DNA from 3 places in the Streptomyces gottesmaniae genome. Region 3 is predicted to be linked to each of the others. Evidence: riboswitches for the same ligand, from Rfam matches in the RefSeq annotation. Region 3 holds a riboswitch; each other region holds the start of a gene.
What was found. A riboswitch is a leader RNA that binds a small molecule or an ion and turns the genes downstream of it on or off. The one in region 3 is predicted to bind cyclic di-AMP.
Positions count from the first base shown of each region.

Region 1 (6,282 bases), on a different contig from region 3:
AACTCTGCGTGGAGCACGGCATCGCGAGCCCCGTCAGCTCGTTCCCGCAGTCGTACGAGGACGTGGAACGGTTCGCCGAACGGGCCCGCTTCCCCGTGGTGGCCAAGAACCGGGAGGCGTTCGAGCGGCGCAGGCAGCCCGCGGTGAACGGGACGACCCGCATCGCCGACCGGCAGTGCCTGCTGCGGCTGGCCCGCGGCTGGGGCGACCGGCCCGGGGTGATCCTCCAGGAGTACCTGCCCCGGGAGGACGCCGAGGACTGGATCGTGCACGCCTACTTCGACGCGGACTCCACCCCCCTCGCGATGTTCACCGGGGTGAAGGTGCGGTCGTGGCCGCCGCACGCGGGGATGACGGCGAACGCGTACGTCGTCGACAACCCCGAACTCGCCGACATCGCCGCCCGTTTCATCAAGCAGATCGGGTTCACGGGGATCATCGACCTCGATCTGCGGTTCGACCGGCGGGACGGGCGTTACAAGCTGCTGGACTTCAATCCACGGATGGGCGCGCAGTTCCGGCTGTTCGAGAACGAGGCCGGGATCGACGTCGTACGCGCCATGCACCTCGATCTGACCGGGCGTCCGGTGCCGGAGGGGGAACAGCTCGCCGGGCGGCGGTACATCGTGGAGAACATCGATCTGCCGGCCCTGCTCGCCTACCGGCGCAGCGGCTACACCACACCGCACGCGCCGCCGCGCGCGAGCGGTACGGAGCTGGCCTGGCTCGCGGGTGACGACCCGCTGCCGTTCCTCACGATGCTCGCGCGCTTCGTGCGACCGGGCGCGAAGCATCTCTACCAGCTGTGGCGGGCCAACCGCCTCGGCAACGCACACGTGCGCCCCTGAGCCCTGCCCGCAGGGCACCGGCACACGTGACCACACGAAGTAGGCATGAAGCGTCCTGGGGAGGGACTTCGTGATTCAACCGGTAGCAGTCATCGGTGCCGGGCCGTTCGGTCTGTCCACCGCCGCGCACCTGCGGGCGCACGGCATTGCGGTCCGAGTCTTCGGTGAACCCATGGTGAGCTGGCGGGACAACATGCCCGCCGGAATGCTGCTGAAGTCGACACCGGCGGCGTCGAGCATCGACGCCCCGCAGCAGGGCCACACGCTCGCCGACTACTGCGACGCGGCGGGGATCCGACGGCTGGTGACGGACGAGGACATCATCCCCGTCGGGACCTTCATCTCCTACGGCGAGTGGTTCCAGCAGCGGCTCGTGCCCGACCTGGAACGGGTCCGGGTGGTCTCGGTCGACCGGATCAAGAGCGGCGGCTTCGAACTGAAGCTGGACTCGGGGGAGTTGTTCGCGGCTCGGGCCGTCGTCGTGGCGAGCGGGCTGTTCGGGCTGGCGCACCTGCCGGCCGAGCTGGCGGGCGCGGCCGCGGACGGCCCCACCCCCATGGGGCCCGTCTCGCACAGCTCCCAGCACGCCGGCCTGAGCCGGTTCAAGGACCGGGAACTGATCGTCGTGGGCGCGGGGCAGTCCGCCCTGGAGGCGGCGGTGCTGGCGGCCGAGGCGGGGGCGCGGGTGCGGGTCGTCGCGCGCGGGCGGGGGGCCGTGGCGTTCGGCGCGCCCCCGTGGAAGCAGCCGAGGATGCGCCCCGAGTCGCCGTTCGGGCGGGCCTGGTCGCTGTGGGCGCTCAGTTACCACCCGCAGCCGTACCGGTATCTGCCCGAGGCCACCCGGCACTACCTGGTCCGCCGGGTGCTCGGGCCACTGGGCGCGTGGTGGCTGCGGGACCGGTTCGACGGGCGCGTGGAGGTGCGGGAGGTGGACCGGGTGGTGCGGGCCGGCGTCATCGACGGACGCCCCCTGCTGGTGGTGCGCGAGCACGACGGCCGTACGGCGGAGTTGGGCGCCGATCACGTCATGGCCGCGACCGGGTACCGGGTGGACCTCGCGTCGATGGGGTTCCTCGGCCATGAGCTCCGTACGGAGCTGGCGGTGAGCCGGGGGACGCCGGTGCTGGGGGCGGGGTTCCGGTCGTCGATCCCGGGGCTGTACTTCACGGGGTTGCCTGCGGCGGCGTCGTACGGGCCGGTGATGCGGTTCGTGTGCGGGACGGAGTTCGCCTCGCCTCGGTTGGCTCGGCATCTTGCCGCGGCCCATGGGTGAGACGGGTCCGGCGTGAGCTCGGGTGGGGCGGTGCGTGGCGGGGTGCGGGTCCTTCGTGACGGGGTGCGGGTCGGTCGTGGCTGATCGCGCCGTTCCCCGCGCCCCTTTCCCGGCCTGCGGTCGGCTCAAGGGGCGCAGGCCCCCTCGTCCCGCTGAACCCGCGTTCGGGCAAAGGGTGTTGACGTACGGGTGCCGTGGGGCGGTCGGGACGCCGGACGTCGTCCGGTTCGAGTCGAACCGATGGGGCGCGGCATCCGTATTCTCTGATCATGGCCGCTCCCACCGCATATTCACTCATCGCCACTGACCTGGACGGAACGCTCCTGCGCAGTGACGACACGCTCTCCGACCGGTCCCTCGCCGCGCTGGCGCGGGCCACGGAGGCCGGGGCCCAGCACCTCGTGGTGACGGGACGGCCGGCACCGAGAGTGCGCCCCCTCTTCGACGACCTCGGCAGCAGGGGGCTCGCGGTGTGCGGACAGGGCGCGCAGTTGTACGACCCCGGCGCGGACCGGCTGCTCTGGTCGGTCACCCTGGACAGGGAACTCGCCGAGACCGCGCTCGGCAAGATCGAGGCGGAGGTCGGTCAGGTGTACGCGGCGGTCGACCAGGACGGCGTCGACGGCCTCACCCTGATCGAGCCCGGCTACCTCATGCCGCACCCCACGCTGCCCGCGGTGCGGGTGCCGCGCCGGGACGACCTGTGGTGCGAGCCGATCAGCAAGGTGCTGCTGCGCCATCCCTATCTGTCGGACGACGAGTTGGCCTCGGCGGCGCGGATGGCGGTCGGTTCGCTGGCGACGGTCACCATGTCGGGGCCCGGCACCGTCGAACTCCAGCCATGCGGCATCACCAAGGCGACGGGTCTCGCGCTGGCCGCCGACCATCTCGGTCTGTCCCCGGACGAGACCATCGCCTTCGGTGACATGCCCAACGACATCCCGATGTTCGACTGGGCCGCGCACGGCGTCGCCATGGCCAACGCCCACCCCGAACTCAAGGCCGTGGCCGACGAGGTGACCCTCTCCAACGAGGACGACGGGATCGCGGTCGTGCTGGACCGGCTGTTCCACTGAACAAACGTTCCCCTGGGCCCGCCGGCCCAGGGGAACGAGTGCGGAGTGGGTGGGGCTCAGTAGGCGCCGAACACGTTGTCGATCGAGCCGTACCGGTCGGCGGCGTAGTTGCAGGCCGCCGTGATGTTCGCGACCGGGTCGTACGGGTCGTACGGGGTGCCGGACACGTGGTACGCGGCGAAGGTCGGGTCGATGACCTGGAGGAGGCCCTTCGACGGGGTGCCCGCTGCCGCGTTGGAGTCCCAGTTGTTGATCGCCAGCGGGTTGCCCGAGGACTCACGCATGATGTTGCGGTGGATCCCGTTGTATGTCCCGGGGATTCCCTTTTGCGCCATGATGTCCAGCGACTCGCGGATCCAGCCGTCGAGGTTGTTCGCGTACGTCTTGACCGACGCCTGCGTGGCCGTGGAGGTCTGCGAGGCCGTCGACGACTTCTTCGCCGTGGCCGCCTTCGTCCCGTTCACCTTCAGCTTCAGGCCCGGACGGATCAGGGCCGGGTTGTCGCCGACGGCCGCGCGGTTGTCCTTGTAGAGCCGTTGCCAGCCGCCCTTGGTGCGGTGCTCCCGGGCGATGGAGGAGAGCGTGTCGCCGGAGACCACGGTGTAGGTCGTGGACTTGGTCTGCGCGGCCGCCGGCGCGGACTGCGCGGCCGACTGGACGGAGCCGGCGGCCTGGGCCGGGGTGGCGGCGCTCGCGGTCGTGGCGACCGTGAGCGGGAGGGCCAGGGCGGCCCCGCCCGTTCCGGCGGCGAGCACGCCACGGGTGAACGCGTTGCTTCTGGGACGGCGGTGTTTGCCTCGTGCGGGCATGGCAAGTTCCTCTCCGTCGCCTGCGAGGTGAGCTGTCGGGTTCGGGCTGGAGATGCCCGGCCACGTGCGTCGCCCGGGCGGTCGCTGTGCGTGCCGCGTCCGCCGGGCGTACTGCGCGTGGCTTCACCCCGAGCCGGTCCGATGGGGGAAATGCCGGACCGGCGCTTACCTGGGTCCCCCGCTCCTGCCGTGCGTGGATGAGTGGTCAATGGGTGGGGGTCCGGGCGGCGGCAGGATTCGGCGGTCCGTCCGGACGGGGTGTGAACGTATGCGAGAGCACACGATCGGAACAAGTCCCGGTTTGGCCGGTAGGTCTAGTTGACCTTGACTTTGGTGTGATTCGGCGGCAATTGCCGATGCGTGTTCCTGGGTCAACTTGCCTACCGCAAAGGGAAAGTCCGCCCGGCGCCGGAAGGTTGCCCCAGGCTGGGCGGGTGACTCAACTCACGGGAGGAGTCGGGTGAAGTGCTCGCTTTACGGCAAATCGGTCAACTCGGACCGGGGGTTTAGGGACGCCTTCGGTGGTGTACCGGGGACCTCCGGGGGTCTCCGGCTTCTCCGGCGGCGGAGCGGGGACCCGGGGCGGGTCTCGCGCGGGTGCCGTACGCGCGTCGACCCGTGGGCGCTCGTGGTGATCGAAAGGTGACCGGATACGCTGACTCGGGTGATGGCAGCGACAGATCGACAAACTGTGTCATCGACCGTGAGAGCGACCCAGACCGACCGTGTGACCGTGTGACCGTCAGTAGACGTCAGCAGACAGGAGAACCCTCGTGACCGTCGTCGAGCCATTTGGGCTGAGCGCGCGGGACCAGGCTCTCGAAGCCGATGTCCAGGCCGGAATGGCGGCCGTCGAAGAGGGTCTGCTGGAGGCGACCAAGAGCGAGGTCCCCTTCATCCAGGAGGCCGCCCAGCATCTGCTGCGCGCGGGCGGGAAGCGGTTCCGTCCGCTGCTGGTGATGCTCGCGGCGCAGTTCGGGGACCCGTACGCGCCGGGTGTCGTGCCCTCGGCGGTCGTGGTCGAGCTGACCCATCTGGCCACGCTGTACCACGACGACGTGATGGACGAGGCCGAGGTGCGCCGGGGCGTGCCGAGTGCCAACGCCCGCTGGGACAACTCGCTCGCCGTCCTCACCGGCGACTTCCTCTTCGCCCGCGCCTCCCACGTCCTCGCCGACCTCGGCCCCGACGCCGTCCGCATCCAGGCCGAGGCCTTCGAACGGCTGGTCACCGGACAGATCCTGGAGACCGCCGGGCCGCGCGACGGACGCGACCCCATCGAGCACTACCTCGACGTGCTGGGCGGCAAGACCGGGTCGCTGGTCGCGGTCGCCGGACGGCTCGGCGCACTGATGGCCGGGGCCGACGAGACCGTGGTCGACGTGCTGACCCAGTACGGGGAGCGGCTCGGTGTCGCCTTCCAACTCGCCGACGACGTCCTCGACATCGCCTCCGACTCGCACGAGTCGGGCAAGACCCCCGGCACGGACCTCCGCGAGGGCGTGCCGACCATGCCGGTGCTGCGGCTGCGCGAGCGGGCGGGCCGGCTGGGGCTGGCGGACGACATCGCCCTGTGCGAGCTGCTCGACTCCGACCTCACCGACGACGCCCGCCACGCCGAGGCCCTGGCCCGGCTCCGCGTCCACCCCGCCCTGGAGCAGGCCCGCCGCGACACCATCCGGTACGCGGAGGAGGCCCGCGCCGTGCTGGCCCCCCTCCCCGAGTGCGACGCGAAGGCGGCGCTGGTGGAGCTGTGCGACGCCGTGGTGCACCGCGCCGGTTGATCACCCGGCGCCGGGTGCCCCCTGAGTCGAGCCCCGCTTAGGCCGGCCCCCTTAGGTCAGCCCTCTGAGGCCGGCCCTCTGACGCGAGCCCCGGACCCCGCCGCCCTCCAGGAGTGAGCGTCGGCGTCCCCTAGGGGGCGCGATCCCGCCCGTCGGCGTCGCCTCCATGGGCTGTGGGGAGGTGCCGCCCCGTCATGTCATCCCTGACGGGTCGCCATGTCATCCCGTAGCAGTACGTGGAGTTGAGTCCCGAGTCTGACGATTCCCTCCGGCCGATTTGGTCAGATGGGTATCACCACTCCTCACCGATTCGGGTGAGAATGGCGGCTGAGAGTAGACGCCGCCGCCGACGACGGAGGTAAGGCACACATGGCACCGTACGAAACCGACGACAGCGCCCGGTCCGGCGACACGGCCGCGCTCGCGGCCGAGGAGGCGCGCTCGGCACGGCGACGCAAGGCCGCGCGGTACGTCGTCCCGGTCACCGTGCTG
Region 1 covers NZ_JAVRFJ010000064.1:1,358-7,639, reverse strand. The annotation lists gene RM704_RS42460 (carboxylate--amine ligase) at 1-848, shown strand, start outside; gene RM704_RS42455 (NAD(P)-binding domain-containing protein) at 919-2,121, shown strand; gene RM704_RS42450 (Cof-type HAD-IIB family hydrolase) at 2,391-3,197, shown strand; gene RM704_RS42445 (LysM peptidoglycan-binding domain-containing protein) at 3,254-4,006, opposite strand; cyclic di-AMP (ydaO/yuaA leader) riboswitch at 4,009-4,220, opposite strand; gene RM704_RS42440 (polyprenyl synthetase family protein) at 4,780-5,790, shown strand; gene RM704_RS42435 (LolA family protein) at 6,160-6,282, shown strand, end outside.
Region 1: linked by a shared signal. The riboswitch ahead of RM704_RS42445 (LysM peptidoglycan-binding domain-containing protein) and the one ahead of RM704_RS29835 (LysM peptidoglycan-binding domain-containing protein) in region 3 are both predicted to bind cyclic di-AMP.

Region 2 (6,282 bases), on a different contig from region 3:
CCGATCATTGCTCTGCTGCCATTCGAATCGTCTGCCACATCGGGACATGATTCACCTTCGGATGTGACCTACGCGACCGTAATAAGCACTTGACGGACGGTGAGATAGACCACGTGTCAAGTGTTGGTCAATCCGGAATACGCACGTCGTGTCGGTGGGACCCCCACACACGGAAGTCCTCGATCCGGAAGTGGCTCCAGGTGGTCCGGAAGGCGAAATGCCCACTCGTGTACGGCTCGGGATCGCGGTAGTCGAACACGAGCCGTCCGTTGTTCCACCATCGGACCTTCGACCCGTCCGAGACGATCCGCACGCGATGCGGCTCGTTCGCGACGAGCAGCGGCTCGGTGTAGTCGTAGATCAGCGGCCGCACCCCCGCCTCACCCACATAGCGCCGCAACCGCGTCGTCGTGTTGGTGTTGGCCCCGTACCCGACGTAGTACGTCCTCAGATGGTCGTACTCGGCGAGCGCACCCCCTCGCGGAGTGGCGAAGAGATCGTCGGGCGATCGCACGTCGACGGCGTTCCAGAAGTTGTTCAGATCGGACACCCGGTCGTTGGCCCCGCCCGCGGAGACCGGCGTGGCCGTGTACTCGACGGCGTACGGACCTCGCAGCCGGCGCTTGAACCAGAGGGTGGCCCCGGCCGGTACGTCGACCTCCAGCACACCGCGCGAGGCCGTGACCGTACCGCCCCGCTCCAACTCCACGACCCACTGCCCGAGTCCGTGCCGGAAGTCGTCGGCGGCGATCAGCCGGTTACGGCCCCGAGACGTGTGGGCGGACGCGGCCCCCGCCGGAGCGACGGCCGCGAGGGCGGCACCGGCGGCGAGTGCTCCGAAAGCTCTACGGGTGGTCATAGGACGCCTCTTCCGTCATCGCAGAAAGCGCTTGCGGAGATCACTGTGACCGCACATCCCGGCCCCTGTCGAGACGTCGATCAGCCATGCCACATGACCGCAATGCGGTGGCCATGGAGTCGCGGAACGTCGAAGGCCGGACCCCGCATCACGGGGTCCGGCCTTCGACGGGTGCGGCGGCGTGGGTCAGATGCCGACGCCCTTCGAGCGGAGGTAGGCCAGCGGGTCGATGTCCGCACCGTAGTTGGGGGTGGTGCGGATCTCGAAGTGGAGGTGCGGCCCGGTGACGTTGCCGGTCGCGCCCGAGAGGCCTATCTGCTGGCCGCCGCTGACGGACTGACCCGCGGAGACGGAGATCGAGGACAGGTGGGCGTACTGGGCGTAGTAGCCGTCAGCGAGCTTGATGACCACCTGGTTGCCGTACGCGCCGCCCCAGCCGGCGGAGACGACGGTGCCCGCGCCCACGGCCTTGAGGCTGGTCCCGGTCGGGGCCACGAAGTCGACGCCCGTGTGGTAGCCGCTGGACCACATGCTGCCGGCGGTCTTGTACGCGGTACCGACGGTCGCGCCCTGGATGGGCCGGCTGAAGCCGGAGCTGCCGGTCGTCGAGGACTGGCCGCTCGCCGTGGAGGTCGACGCCTGGGTGTCCTTCGACTCCTGCTTCGCGGAACCGGAGGACTTCGCCGGCTTGGAGGCCTCGGTGGACTCGGTGGGCTTCGAGGACTGCGACAGCTGCGGCTTCGACGACGAGCGCGACGTCTCGCTCGACGCGGCCCGCTCACCGATCGACAGCTTCAGCCCGGGGTGGATGAGGGAAGGGTCGGAGCCGATCGCCTCACGGTTGTCCGAGTACAGCCGCTTCCAGCCACCCTCGACGTCCTGCTCGTCCGCGATCTTCGCGAGGTAGTCGCCGACCTTCACCGAGTAGGTCTTGGTCGCCGCCTTCTTGCTGGTGGTCTTCTGCGCCTGCGCGGCCTTCTCGGCCTGCTCCAACCGCGCGCCCGCCTCGGCCACGGCCTTCTCGGGGGTGATCGTGGCCGTCTTCTCGGAGACACCGGAGACGGCGGCTGCCGGGGTCGCGGCGTTGGCGCCGGCGGCACCGATCAACGGCAGCGCGAGCGCCGCGCCACCGGTCCCGGCGGCGGCGATCGAGCGAGTGAAGCGCTGGGACTTCGGACGGCGGTGCTTACCCTTCGCGGGCATGGCGAATTCCTCTCCGTCGCCTGCGAGGTGAGCTGTCGGGTGCGGACTGGAGATGTCCGGCCGTGCTTGCGCACGGCTGTACCCCTAGCCGTTCCGGAGACCGGAACAGGCGGTGATTCCTGTGGGTCCCCCGCTCCTGCCGTGGATCGGGTCGGTACGCGGCTCCGGTCGGCGGCAGGATTGGGCGTCCGTCCGGATTGACGCCGAACGTAAGCGACTTGTGCCCACAGGTACAACCATTGGGACTTCCTGTGCGTCTTCCTCCCTGATCCTTACTTCAATTCACCATCACGCTCCGTAATAGACAGGTCTTGGGCGCATTCCAACCACCCTGGAAATCCCTACGAATTACGTGGACATGACGGCAACGGAACGTCACGAATATGACGCTGCTCACGCACCTACGGCCCAGTAGGCTTTATTCCAGACCTTGTTGGAATTACGGCTGCATTTCGGACAGATCGCTCAAGTGTGCCGAAGGCGGATAACTGCCGCATCGAAGTCGCCGTGCAGCCCCGTCCGCAATCCGTGATGCGCCAGCACGGCACCCCGGTACTTTTCGCCCGTTTCGCGGCACTCATACGTTCCCGTCGGATCCAGTCCGCGCAGCCGGAGCGGGGCGAGCGGCTCGCCGTAGTGCTGCGCCTGGAGCCAGGCGAGGACGACGACCTCGTCACCGTGGACGTACTGCACGGCACTCAGCCCCCCTGCCGGAGGACGCAGCCGATACAGGTCACCGCGCTGCACGACCGGCCGGATCTCCTTGTACAGCTCCACCCACTCCCGGGCCTCGGCCAGCTCCTCCTCGCTCCACTCGGTGAGATCGCCGCCCACCCCGAGCACACCCGCCATGGCGCTGACGAACCGGAACCGCAGCGAGCTGACCCGCCCGTTGAGCTGGTTGTTCGGGCTGTCGGTGACCCACGCGGCCATGGTCCGGGCCGGATGGATCTGGGTGAAGCCGTGCTGGATGGCGAGCCGGTCGAGCGGATCGGTGTTGTCGGAGGTCCACACCTGATCCGTCCGCGCCATGACCCCGAGGTCGATCCGGCCGCCGCCGCCCGAGCACGACTCGAACGCCACCCCCGGGTGCGCGGCCCGCAACCGGTCCAGCAGTGCGTAGAAGGCGTGCACGTGCTCGACCCACAGCTTCTGCGGATACGGCTCACCGGGCCAGCCCGCGTCGGTGAAGCAGCGGTTGAAGTCCCACTTCACATAGTCGATCGGCGCGCTGGACAGGAGCGTGTCGAGCCGTTCCCAGAGGTATTCCTGGACGTCCTCGCGCGCGAGATTGAGCACGAGCTGATTACGCAGTTCCGTCCGCTTTCGCCCCGGTTGGAACTGTGCCCATTCGGGATGCGCCCGGTACAGCTCACTGTCCGGATTGACCATTTCCGGCTCGACCCAGATACCGAACTGCATCCCGAGGGCGTGCACCTGGTCGGCGAGCGGGCGCAGCCCCTTCGGGAAGCGGTCCGGATTCGGCGTCCAGTCCCCGAGCCCGGCCCGGTCGCTCGTCCGCGCCCCGAACCAGCCGTCGTCCACCACGAACAGCTCGACCCCCATGGCCGCCGCCCGCCGCGCGAGGGCCCCCTGCTGCTCCTCGGAGATGTCGAACTCGGTGGCTTCCCAGGAGTTGAAGAGCACCGGCCGATCCTGGTCCGCGTCCGGGATGACGTACGTCCGCTGGTACGCGTGCCAGGCGCGGCTCGCCCCGCCGAAGCCACCGTCGTGCCACAGGCCTGCGAAGACGGGCGTGGTGAACGTCTCCCCGGTCTCCAGCCTCAGCAGTCCGGACTCGTCGTATCCGGCGCCGCCGGTGATCTGCACGCGCGCGTCCGGGAGTTGGGCCACCGCGATCCGCCAGGAGCCCGACCAGCCCAGGGCGCAGCCGTAGACCTCGCCGCGCTCCTCGGTGGCGTCGGTGTCGAGGGCGACCCAGGGCAGGTGCTGGTGCCCGGTGTGCCCGCGCCTACTGCCGATGACCTTCTCGCCGTAGGTGAGGTCGGCGCGCACCAGCCGGGACTCGGCCGCCCAGCGCCCGTGCAGCTGGGAGAGGCGCCAGTTCTCCTCCGCGCGCGGCGGCAGCGTCCAGGTCGCCGAGTCGGCCCGCAGCAGCTCCGCCGCCGGGCCGTCGTTGACGAGCGTCACCCAGCGCTCGACCACGTCGTCGCGCATCCGGTAGTGCAGGGTGATCCCGAGTCCGTCGTCGGTGAACCGCAGCCGCAGCTCGTCGCCGTCGGCCTCGTACGCCCGGAAGGTCCACTCGGTGCCGCGTCGCTCGTCCGTGCGCACGGACAGCGCCGGTCGGGTGAAGCGGGGTCCGCCCTCGACGGGGTACTCCTCGTGTCCGTCGACCGGAGCCTCGAACGGCCAGTACGGCAGCTGCTGCCGTACGGCCAGCTCCTCGGCGTCGGCGAGGGCGATCCGGGGACCCCAGTGCAGGTGCAGCAGCTCGTCGTTCTCGGTGAGCCGCAGGGCATAGCTGCTCCTGGTCCCGGTGAGAAGCCAGGTCCGGCCGTCAGCTCCGATTTCCAACATCAAGCCCCCACAGATTCGAACAGGTGCGATCGGGCTTCAACATCATCGCAGGTCGTCGCGGGCGCTCGACGGCGCCTGTGGACAACCGCCGACGCATCTGCGGAGTGGCCTGTGGACAACCGCTCCGGGTGCCTGGACCCGGCTGTGGACAACTCATTGGGGTACGCACGCATGTCGTATGGTCGAGTGCGCGCCTCGATGTCGAGGGCGTGCCCGTCGGCGCTCGGCGCGGACGGCCGGATGGGAGGGAGCCCCAGTGACGCAGCAGATCCCGTCGACCGAACCCGAGCTGACCGGAGTGCGCAATTTCCGCGATGTGGGCGGTCTGCCGACCGTGGACGGCCGGCGGGTGCGTCACGGGGTGCTGTTCCGCAGCGGCCACCTGGCCCACGCGACCGACGAGGACGCCGCGTTCCTGGCCTCCCTGGGCCTGCACACGATCTTCGACTTCCGCAACGCGGCCGACCAGAAGCTGGAGGGCCCGGACGTCGAGCTGCCCGGCGTCCTCAATGTGAACCTGCCGCTGAGCGACCCGGCGGACGGCGCCGAGTTCTGGAAGATGGTCCGCGACGGCGACCTGGACCAACTGCGCGCGCTGCTGGACGACGGCAAGGCGGCCGGCCGGATGATCGCCTCGTACCGGACGATCATCCGGCATCGCACGGCGGAGCACTCCCGGGTGCTGCACGCCCTGGCCGAGGACAGCGTGCCGGCGCTGATGCACTGCGCGGCGGGCAAGGACCGTGCGGGCCTCTCCGTCGCCATCACCCTGCTGGCCCTGGGTGTGGAGCACGAGGCCATCGTCGCCGACTACCTGGAGTCGAACGCCAAGCACCGCCGCTACAAGGTGCACCGCAGCAGCAGCGCGGCGAACGCCTACTCCCCGGAGGTCATGGAGCTGCTGAGCCCGCTCTTCGACGCCCGCGCCGAGTACCTGAAGGCGGCCTTCGACACCGTCGAGGAGACCTGGGGCGATGTGGACACGTACCTGGAGCAGGGTCTGAAGGTCACCCCGGCGACCCGGGAGCGGCTGCGCGAGCGCCTGCTGGACTAGGGCGCTTCAGATGGATCTCCGTGCCGCGGAGATCCATCAGAAGCGCCCTCTAGGGCGTCTCGCCCGTCCCGACGGTCGGCTCACTGGTTGGCGCCCACCTCGAACAGCAGATAGATGAAGGCCGCGAAGACATGGCCGACCGCGATGTAGATGATGAGCCGCACCCACAGGGCGCGGGGGAACTTCTCTTCCAGGTCGGTCATGGCGTCTCTCCGGACGTGGTCGGCCCGAGACACAGCGCGGCGGTCGGGCTCTGCAGAAGGGTGTGGACGAACAGGAGGTCGGCGCCGTCGTGGTCGGCGGCGGCGATGCGGTGCGGGGTCAGCGAGTCGAAGTGGGCGCTGTCGCCCGGCGCCAGCAGGTGCGCGGCGTCCCCGAGGCGCAGCCGCAGCCGCCCCTTGAGGACGTAGAGCCACTCCTCGCCGGGATGCACGCGCACGATGTCGCCCTGCGAGCCGTGCGGCACATGGACGCGCAGCGCCTGCATCCCGCGCCCGGACGCGCCCGCCTGCCAATACGTCCAGCCACCGGCCCGGGTGGGCTCCGTGTCGGGCGCCCGCAGCACGGCGTCCCGTTCGACGACGGTCTCGCCGAGCAGCTCGGAGACGGTCGTACCGTAGACACG
Region 2 covers NZ_JAVRFJ010000015.1:96,720-103,001, forward strand. The annotation lists gene RM704_RS18715 (SGNH/GDSL hydrolase family protein) at 1-8, opposite strand, end outside; gene RM704_RS18720 (DUF6250 domain-containing protein) at 128-859, opposite strand; gene RM704_RS18725 (M23 family metallopeptidase) at 1,046-2,062, opposite strand; cyclic di-AMP (ydaO/yuaA leader) riboswitch at 2,067-2,225, opposite strand; gene RM704_RS18730 (alpha-galactosidase) at 2,528-4,603, opposite strand; gene RM704_RS18735 (tyrosine-protein phosphatase) at 4,860-5,657, shown strand; gene RM704_RS18740 (DUF6126 family protein) at 5,738-5,860, opposite strand; gene RM704_RS18745 (helix-turn-helix domain-containing protein) at 5,857-6,282, opposite strand, start outside.
Region 2: linked by a shared signal. The riboswitch ahead of RM704_RS18725 (M23 family metallopeptidase) and the one ahead of RM704_RS29835 (LysM peptidoglycan-binding domain-containing protein) in region 3 are both predicted to bind cyclic di-AMP.

Region 3 (6,282 bases):
GACCGGGGGGTTTGACCGTTGTCAAGGCCGCGTGAACTGCCGTTCCGGCCGCTCGCAGGCTCTGGACCACCCTTCGGTTTCACCCGGACGAGACCCTCGCGAAAGGCCGCCGGGGACGCCTTGTTGACGCCTGGGACCCCCGGAACGCTCTGCGGAGCCTCAAAACATCGCTCAACAGGGGCGATTCTCTTGTGAAGAACTTCACGAAGTTTCTCGGCGGCGCATCGACGAGGGGTGCCGGAGCACCCCTCGGACGCGCTCATACGTTATCCGAACAGCTCAAGCGAGGCTACCGGCGAGTAGTAAACACTCCCTCACAGGAGCCCGCGGCCCGCCGGGAGAACCCCGGGGGCCACCCGCGAGCTACGCGACGGACCAGGCGATTCCGTCCAGAATGTCGTGTTCGCTCACCACGACCTCCCCCGCCCCGATCCGCTCCATGATCGACAGGAGGACGAGGGCGCCCGCCGCGATCACGTCCACCCGCCCGGGATGCATCGACGGGACGGCCTCCCGCTCGGCGTGCGTGGACCGCAGCAGCCACTCGGTGATCTCCTTGACCCGGTCGTACGGGATCCGGGAGTGGTGGATGGCCACCGAGTCGTACGCGGGCAGGTCCTGGGCGATCGCGGACAGGGTCGTGACCGAACCGGCGAGCCCGACGAGGGTGTGCGCCTCGCTCAGCGGCACGTCCCGCTCGGCGAGGTCGAGGGCCGCCTCGATGTCGGCGCGGATCGCGGCGATCTGCTTGGGCGCGGGAGGGTCGACGACCGCCCCGTCCCGGACGAGGTGCCGCTCGGTCAGCCGGACGCAGCCGATGTCCACGGAGCGGGCGCCGCGCACATGATCGTCCCCGACGACGAACTCGGTGGAGCCGCCGCCGATGTCCACGACCAGGTACGGCCTGGCGAGGTCGGCACGGCCCGTCAGCTCCTTGGTCGCGCCGGTGAAGGAGAACTCCGCCTCCGCGTCGCCGGAGATCACCTCGGGCTCGACGCCCAGGATGTCGAACACCCCGCGCACGAACTCGTCCCGGTTCTCGGCGTCCCGGGAGGCGGACGTGGCGACGAAACGGACCCGCTCGGCGCCCAGTTCCTTGATGACGGCCGCGTACTCACGGCAGGCCGCGAAGGTCCGCTCCAGCGCCTCGGGGGCCAGTCGACCCGTGCGGTCGACCCCCTGGCCCAGCCGCACGATGATCATGCGCCGGTCCAGCTCGACGAGTTCACCGGTGGCCGGGTCGGCGTCGGCGACGAGGAGCCGGATGGAGTTCGTACCGCAGTCGACGGCGGCGACCCGGGTCACTGGTCGTCCTCCTTCGAGGACTCCGACGCGGGCACCACGCACGGGCCCTTGGCCCACCACTCGGGGAGCATCTCGATGGCCTCGTCGCCCAGCGGGTTCACGCCGGGACCGGCGGCCAGCGAGTGCCCGACGAGGACGTGCAGGCACTTCACCCGGTCCGGCATGCCGCCGGCGCTCGGGAAGCCCTCCAGGACCTCGATCTCGTCGCGGCGGGCGATGTAGTCCTCGTGCGCGGCCCGGTAGGCGGCCGCCAGTTCGGGATCCGTCTCCAGCCGCCGCGTCATCTCCTTCATCACGCCGTTCGCCTCCAGCGTGCCGATCGCGGAGGCCGCGCGCGGGCACGTCAGGTAGTACGTCGTGGGGAAGGGCGTCCCGTCCGGCAGGCGCGGCGCCGTCTCGACGACGTCCGGCTGTCCGCAGGGGCAGCGGTGCGCGATGGCGCGCAGCCCGCGCGGCGGGCGCCCGAGCTGCTGCTGGAAGGCCTCGACGTCGGCGTCGGTCGGCTCGGTGCGCGGGGTGGGCGGCGGAGGGGTCTGCATAACCTGCTACTCAAGTCCTCGGTGTGGCTCATCGGTTGACGGTCACGAAGGTGGCCGTTCAGCTGTCGGCGGCGTCGGCCTTGTCGACCCCGTCCCAGACATTGGTGTACCAGGGACGGTCGGCCGCCCCCTGGGTCGTACGGGACTGCTTCGCCGCGTCCGGGTCGATCATCGTGTAACCGGTCTCGCCCGGCATCACATAGTGCAGCCGCTCCCGGATGCGCTGCTCGGCGTACGCGTCGTCCTGCCAGCGCGCCTTGAGGTCGCGCAACTCCTCGACCCGCTCGCGCGCCTCCTCGCGCTGCCGCTGCATGTCGGCGATCTCGGCGCGCTGGGAGACGTACTGCCTTATGGGATAGGCGAGCGCCACGATCATCGAGCAGAGGACGAGGGCGAGCAGCGCGGCCCGGCCGGTCAGCCGGGAGCGGCGGGCCTGGCGCTTGGTCTGGGAGCGGTAGACCCGGGCGGCCGTCTGCTCACCGAGCACCTTCAGCCGCGTCGCGGTGGAGAAACGGTCCCGGTCCCGGTCCTTCACGGCCATGTCCCGCTTCCCCTTCCGCTTCTGCCTTCTCCCACGCGCACGCGCGTACGTCCCCGCACACGGTACGGGACCGGTACGGGGACGTACGTACGACTGGCTCAGGCTGGGCCCTTAACGGGTCAGCCGACGGCTCAGCCCTTGAAGCGCGGGAAGGCGCTGCGGCCGGCGTAGACCGCGGCGTCGTCGAGGATCTCCTCGATGCGCAGCAGCTGGTTGTACTTGGCGACGCGGTCCGAACGGGCCGGGGCGCCGGTCTTGATCTGACCGCAGTTCACGGCGACGGCGAGGTCGGCGATGGTGACGTCCTCGGTCTCGCCGGAGCGGTGGGACATCATGCACTTGAAGCCGTTGCGCTGGGCCAGCTCGACGGCGTCCAGGGTCTCGGTCAGCGAACCGATCTGGTTGACCTTGACGAGCAGGGCGTTGGCGGAGCCCTCCTCGATGCCGCGGGCGAGGCGCTCGGGGTTGGTGACGAAGAGGTCGTCGCCGACGATCTGGACCTTGTCGCCCAGCTTCTCGGTGATGGTGTTCCAGCCGGCCCAGTCGTCCTCGAACAGCGGGTCCTCGATGGAGACGAGCGGGTACGACGCGACGAGGTCGGCGTAGTACTCCGTCATCTCGGCGGCGGAGCGCTCCTTGCCCTCGAAGGTGTAGACGCCGTCCTTGTAGAACTCGGAGGCGGCGACGTCCAGCGCGAGGGCGATCTGCTCGCCGGGGGTGTAACCGGCCTCCTTGATGGCCTCGAGGATGAGGTCGAGGGCGGCGCGGTTGGACTCCAGGTTCGGGGCGAAGCCGCCCTCGTCGCCGAGGCCGGTGGACAGGCCCTTGGTCTTCAGCACCTTCTTGAGGGTGTGGTAGACCTCGGCGCCCCAGCGCAGGGCCTCGGAGAAGGACTCCGCGCCGATGGGGGCGATCATGAACTCCTGGATGTCCACGTTGGAGTCGGCGTGCGAGCCGCCGTTCAGGATGTTCATCATCGGAACGGGCAGCAGGTGCGCGTTCGGGCCGCCCAGGTAGCGGAAGAGCGGGAGGTCGCTGGCCTCGGAGGCGGCGTGGGCGACGGCGAGGGAGACGCCGAGGATGGCGTTGGCGCCGAGGGAGCCCTTGTTGTCGGTGGCGTCCAGGTCGAACATCGCCTGGTCGATCAGGCGCTGCTCGGTGGCGTCGTAGCCGACGAGCTCCGGGCCGATCTGCTCGATCACGGCGAGGACGGCCTTCTCGACGCCCTTGCCGAGGTAGCGGTTGGGGTCACCGTCACGGAGCTCGATGGCTTCGAAGGCACCGGTGGAGGCGCCGGACGGAACGGCGGCACGACCCGTGCTGCCGTCGTCGAGGCCGACCTCGACCTCGACGGTGGGGTTGCCTCGCGAGTCGAGGATTTCCCGGGCTACGACGACGTCGATGGACGGCACGAGCATCTCCTTCATGGGATGTGACGCGGAACTGCGGGGCCCGCGGGCCTTGCGACTAGAGCCTAACCGCCCCGGGCTCGTCGGCAGCCGACCGACCGTCCCGTGGACAGACAGACCGTACCCATTGTTTCAGGCCGGAACAAAGGGGGGTGGGCCAGAAAGTGAACAGAAAGGCGGAGCGGCGCAGAAACGGCCGGGCTCGGGCGGGGTGACCGCGCATGAAAAAGCCCCGCCCCGGTGCGTACGGGGGAATGCGCACCGGGGCGGGGAGCTCGTGGGGACGGGGGGACGGCCCTCACGAGGTCTTCACTATGGAGGACACGGCTGTGAGCGGGCTGTGGTTCAGCCGGGAAGCGGCCCGATTTCTCGGCCCGGCCGAACCGGCCCCGCCTGCCTGGCCGTGGGGGACGGCCGTGGGGGCGGCAGGCGTGTGGCGACCGTCGCCGACGTCGCGGGTCAGCTCAGGTGGAGCTGCTGGCCCGGGTAGATGAAGTCGGCGTCGTCGATGATGTCCTTGTTCAGCTCGAAGAGCTTCTCCCAGCCGCCCTTGACGTTCTTCTTCGCGGCGATGGCGCTGAGGGTGTCGCCGGTGACGACCTTGTACTCGCCGTCGCCCTTCTTGACCTTCTTGCCGGTGGGGGTCTCCACGGTGGCGCGCTCGGAGGAGCGGGAGGCGCGGGTGTCCTCGGTGCTCTTCTTGGTGCTCTCCTGGGTGCTCTGCTGCGAGGAGCCGGAGTCCGAGGAGCCGGAGGAGGCGGCGGCACCGTCGTACGAGGCGCCGGACAGGCCCTTGCCGCAGACCGGCCAGGCACCCTTGCCCTGGCCCGCGAGGACCTTCTCGGCGATCGCGATCTGCTGGGCCTTGGTCGCCTGGTCGGCGGTGGAGGCGTACTGCGTACCGCCGTAGCCGGCCCAGGTGGAGGCGGAGAACTGCAGGCCGCCGTAGTAGCCGTTGCCGGTGTTGATGGACCAGTTGCCGCCGGACTCGCACTGGGCGACGGCGTCCCACTCGGAGGCGGTGGCGGCGGATGCGCTGCCGGCGGCCATCAGCGGGGCGGCGATGGCGGCGGCGCCGGTGACACCGGCGACGGCGATGGCGCGAGCGGCCTTGGACGGACGACGGTGCTTGCCCTTGCTGGAAAACAGCATGGAGAGATCCCCTCACCGACGCCTGCGAGGTGAGCTGTCGGGTTCGGGCCGGTTGAGTTGCCCGGCCGCGCACGCTCGCCTCTCGGCTCACGTCGCGCGGCTTCACCCCGAGCCGGTTCCGGACGTACGCCCCCGAAGGGCCGCAACCACCGGACCCGGCACTTACCTTGGGTCCCCCGCTCCTGCCTACGGCGCTTGACGCGACGACTGTTCCTTGCGGCCGTTGGCAGGATTCGGCGTACCGACCGCAGGGGCCCGCTGTGGCGAGCGGTCACGACCGTAAACACGTGATTGCCCGGATTTCAAAGACGATCAGGGGGCCTGTGATTCATCTCCCACCTAGATCAAAACGGGCATTCAGGGGCGAACAGTGACCTGAACTGTCGCTACTTTTCGCCCGTTTCGGCACCGACTTCGAGGGTCTGACCGGGAAGGATGAGGTCCGGGTCGGTTCCCACCGTGCCCTCGTTCTCGGCGTACAGCTCACGCCACCCGCCGGTCAGGTCGAGGGAGTTCGCGATCCGCGTCAGGCTGTCGCCCGCGCGGACGGTGTAGGCGCCGTCCGCGGACTCCCCCGCCCCGTCGCCGCCGCGGGAGGCGTGACGGCCGGAGGGGGTGGGGTCGGCGGGGCGTGAGCCGTCGGCCGCGTCCGTCCCGACCTCCGCGCCGGAGGCACTCTCGTCGGCGCTGGCGCCGCGATGACGACCGGTGCCGCCTTCGCCCTCGTCGACCGAAGAGCTGTCACTCTGTGTCGACTTGTCCGCTTTCGCACCCCCGGAGGCCGTGGAGCCGTCCGAGCCGGCCGTGCCGTCCGAGTCGGTGTCGGCACCCGTACCGGCCTTGGCCTTGGTGGACCCTTCGAAAGCCTCGGGAGTCGAGTCGCCCGACGTGTCGGAGTCGACCGAGTCGGCGGACTTGGCCGAGTCGGCCTCGTCGGCCTCGCCGGCGGAACCGGAAGATTCGGACGAATCGGAAGAGTTAGACGAACCAGATGAACTGGACGAGTCACCCGAATCCGTCGAGTCGCCCGCGACGCCCGTGTCCACGTCGGCGGAACCGGAGTCGCCCCCGAGGTTGTGGAGCAGACCACAGGTGGCCCAGACGCCGACACCCTGGTCGGCGAGCACCTTCTCCGCGACGGCTATCTGCTGCGAACGACTGGCCTGATCGGCGCTCGCCGCGTAGTCGAGGCCGCCGTACTTCTCCCAGTTCGCCTGGGTGAGCTGGAGGCCGCCGTAGCGTCCGTTCCCGGTGTCCGCGCTCCAGAAGCCGCCGCTCTCGCACTCCGCCACCTGGTCCCAGGTGGTTCCGTCGGCCGCGCTCGCGCCGGTGGCGC
Region 3 covers NZ_JAVRFJ010000030.1:103,905-110,186, reverse strand. The annotation lists gene RM704_RS29855 (Ppx/GppA phosphatase family protein) at 364-1,305, opposite strand; gene RM704_RS29850 (DUF501 domain-containing protein) at 1,302-1,844, opposite strand; gene RM704_RS29845 (FtsB family cell division protein) at 1,903-2,385, opposite strand; gene eno (phosphopyruvate hydratase) at 2,517-3,797, opposite strand; gene RM704_RS29835 (LysM peptidoglycan-binding domain-containing protein) at 4,254-4,946, opposite strand; cyclic di-AMP (ydaO/yuaA leader) riboswitch at 4,951-5,150, opposite strand; gene RM704_RS29830 (transglycosylase family protein) at 5,333-6,282, opposite strand, start outside.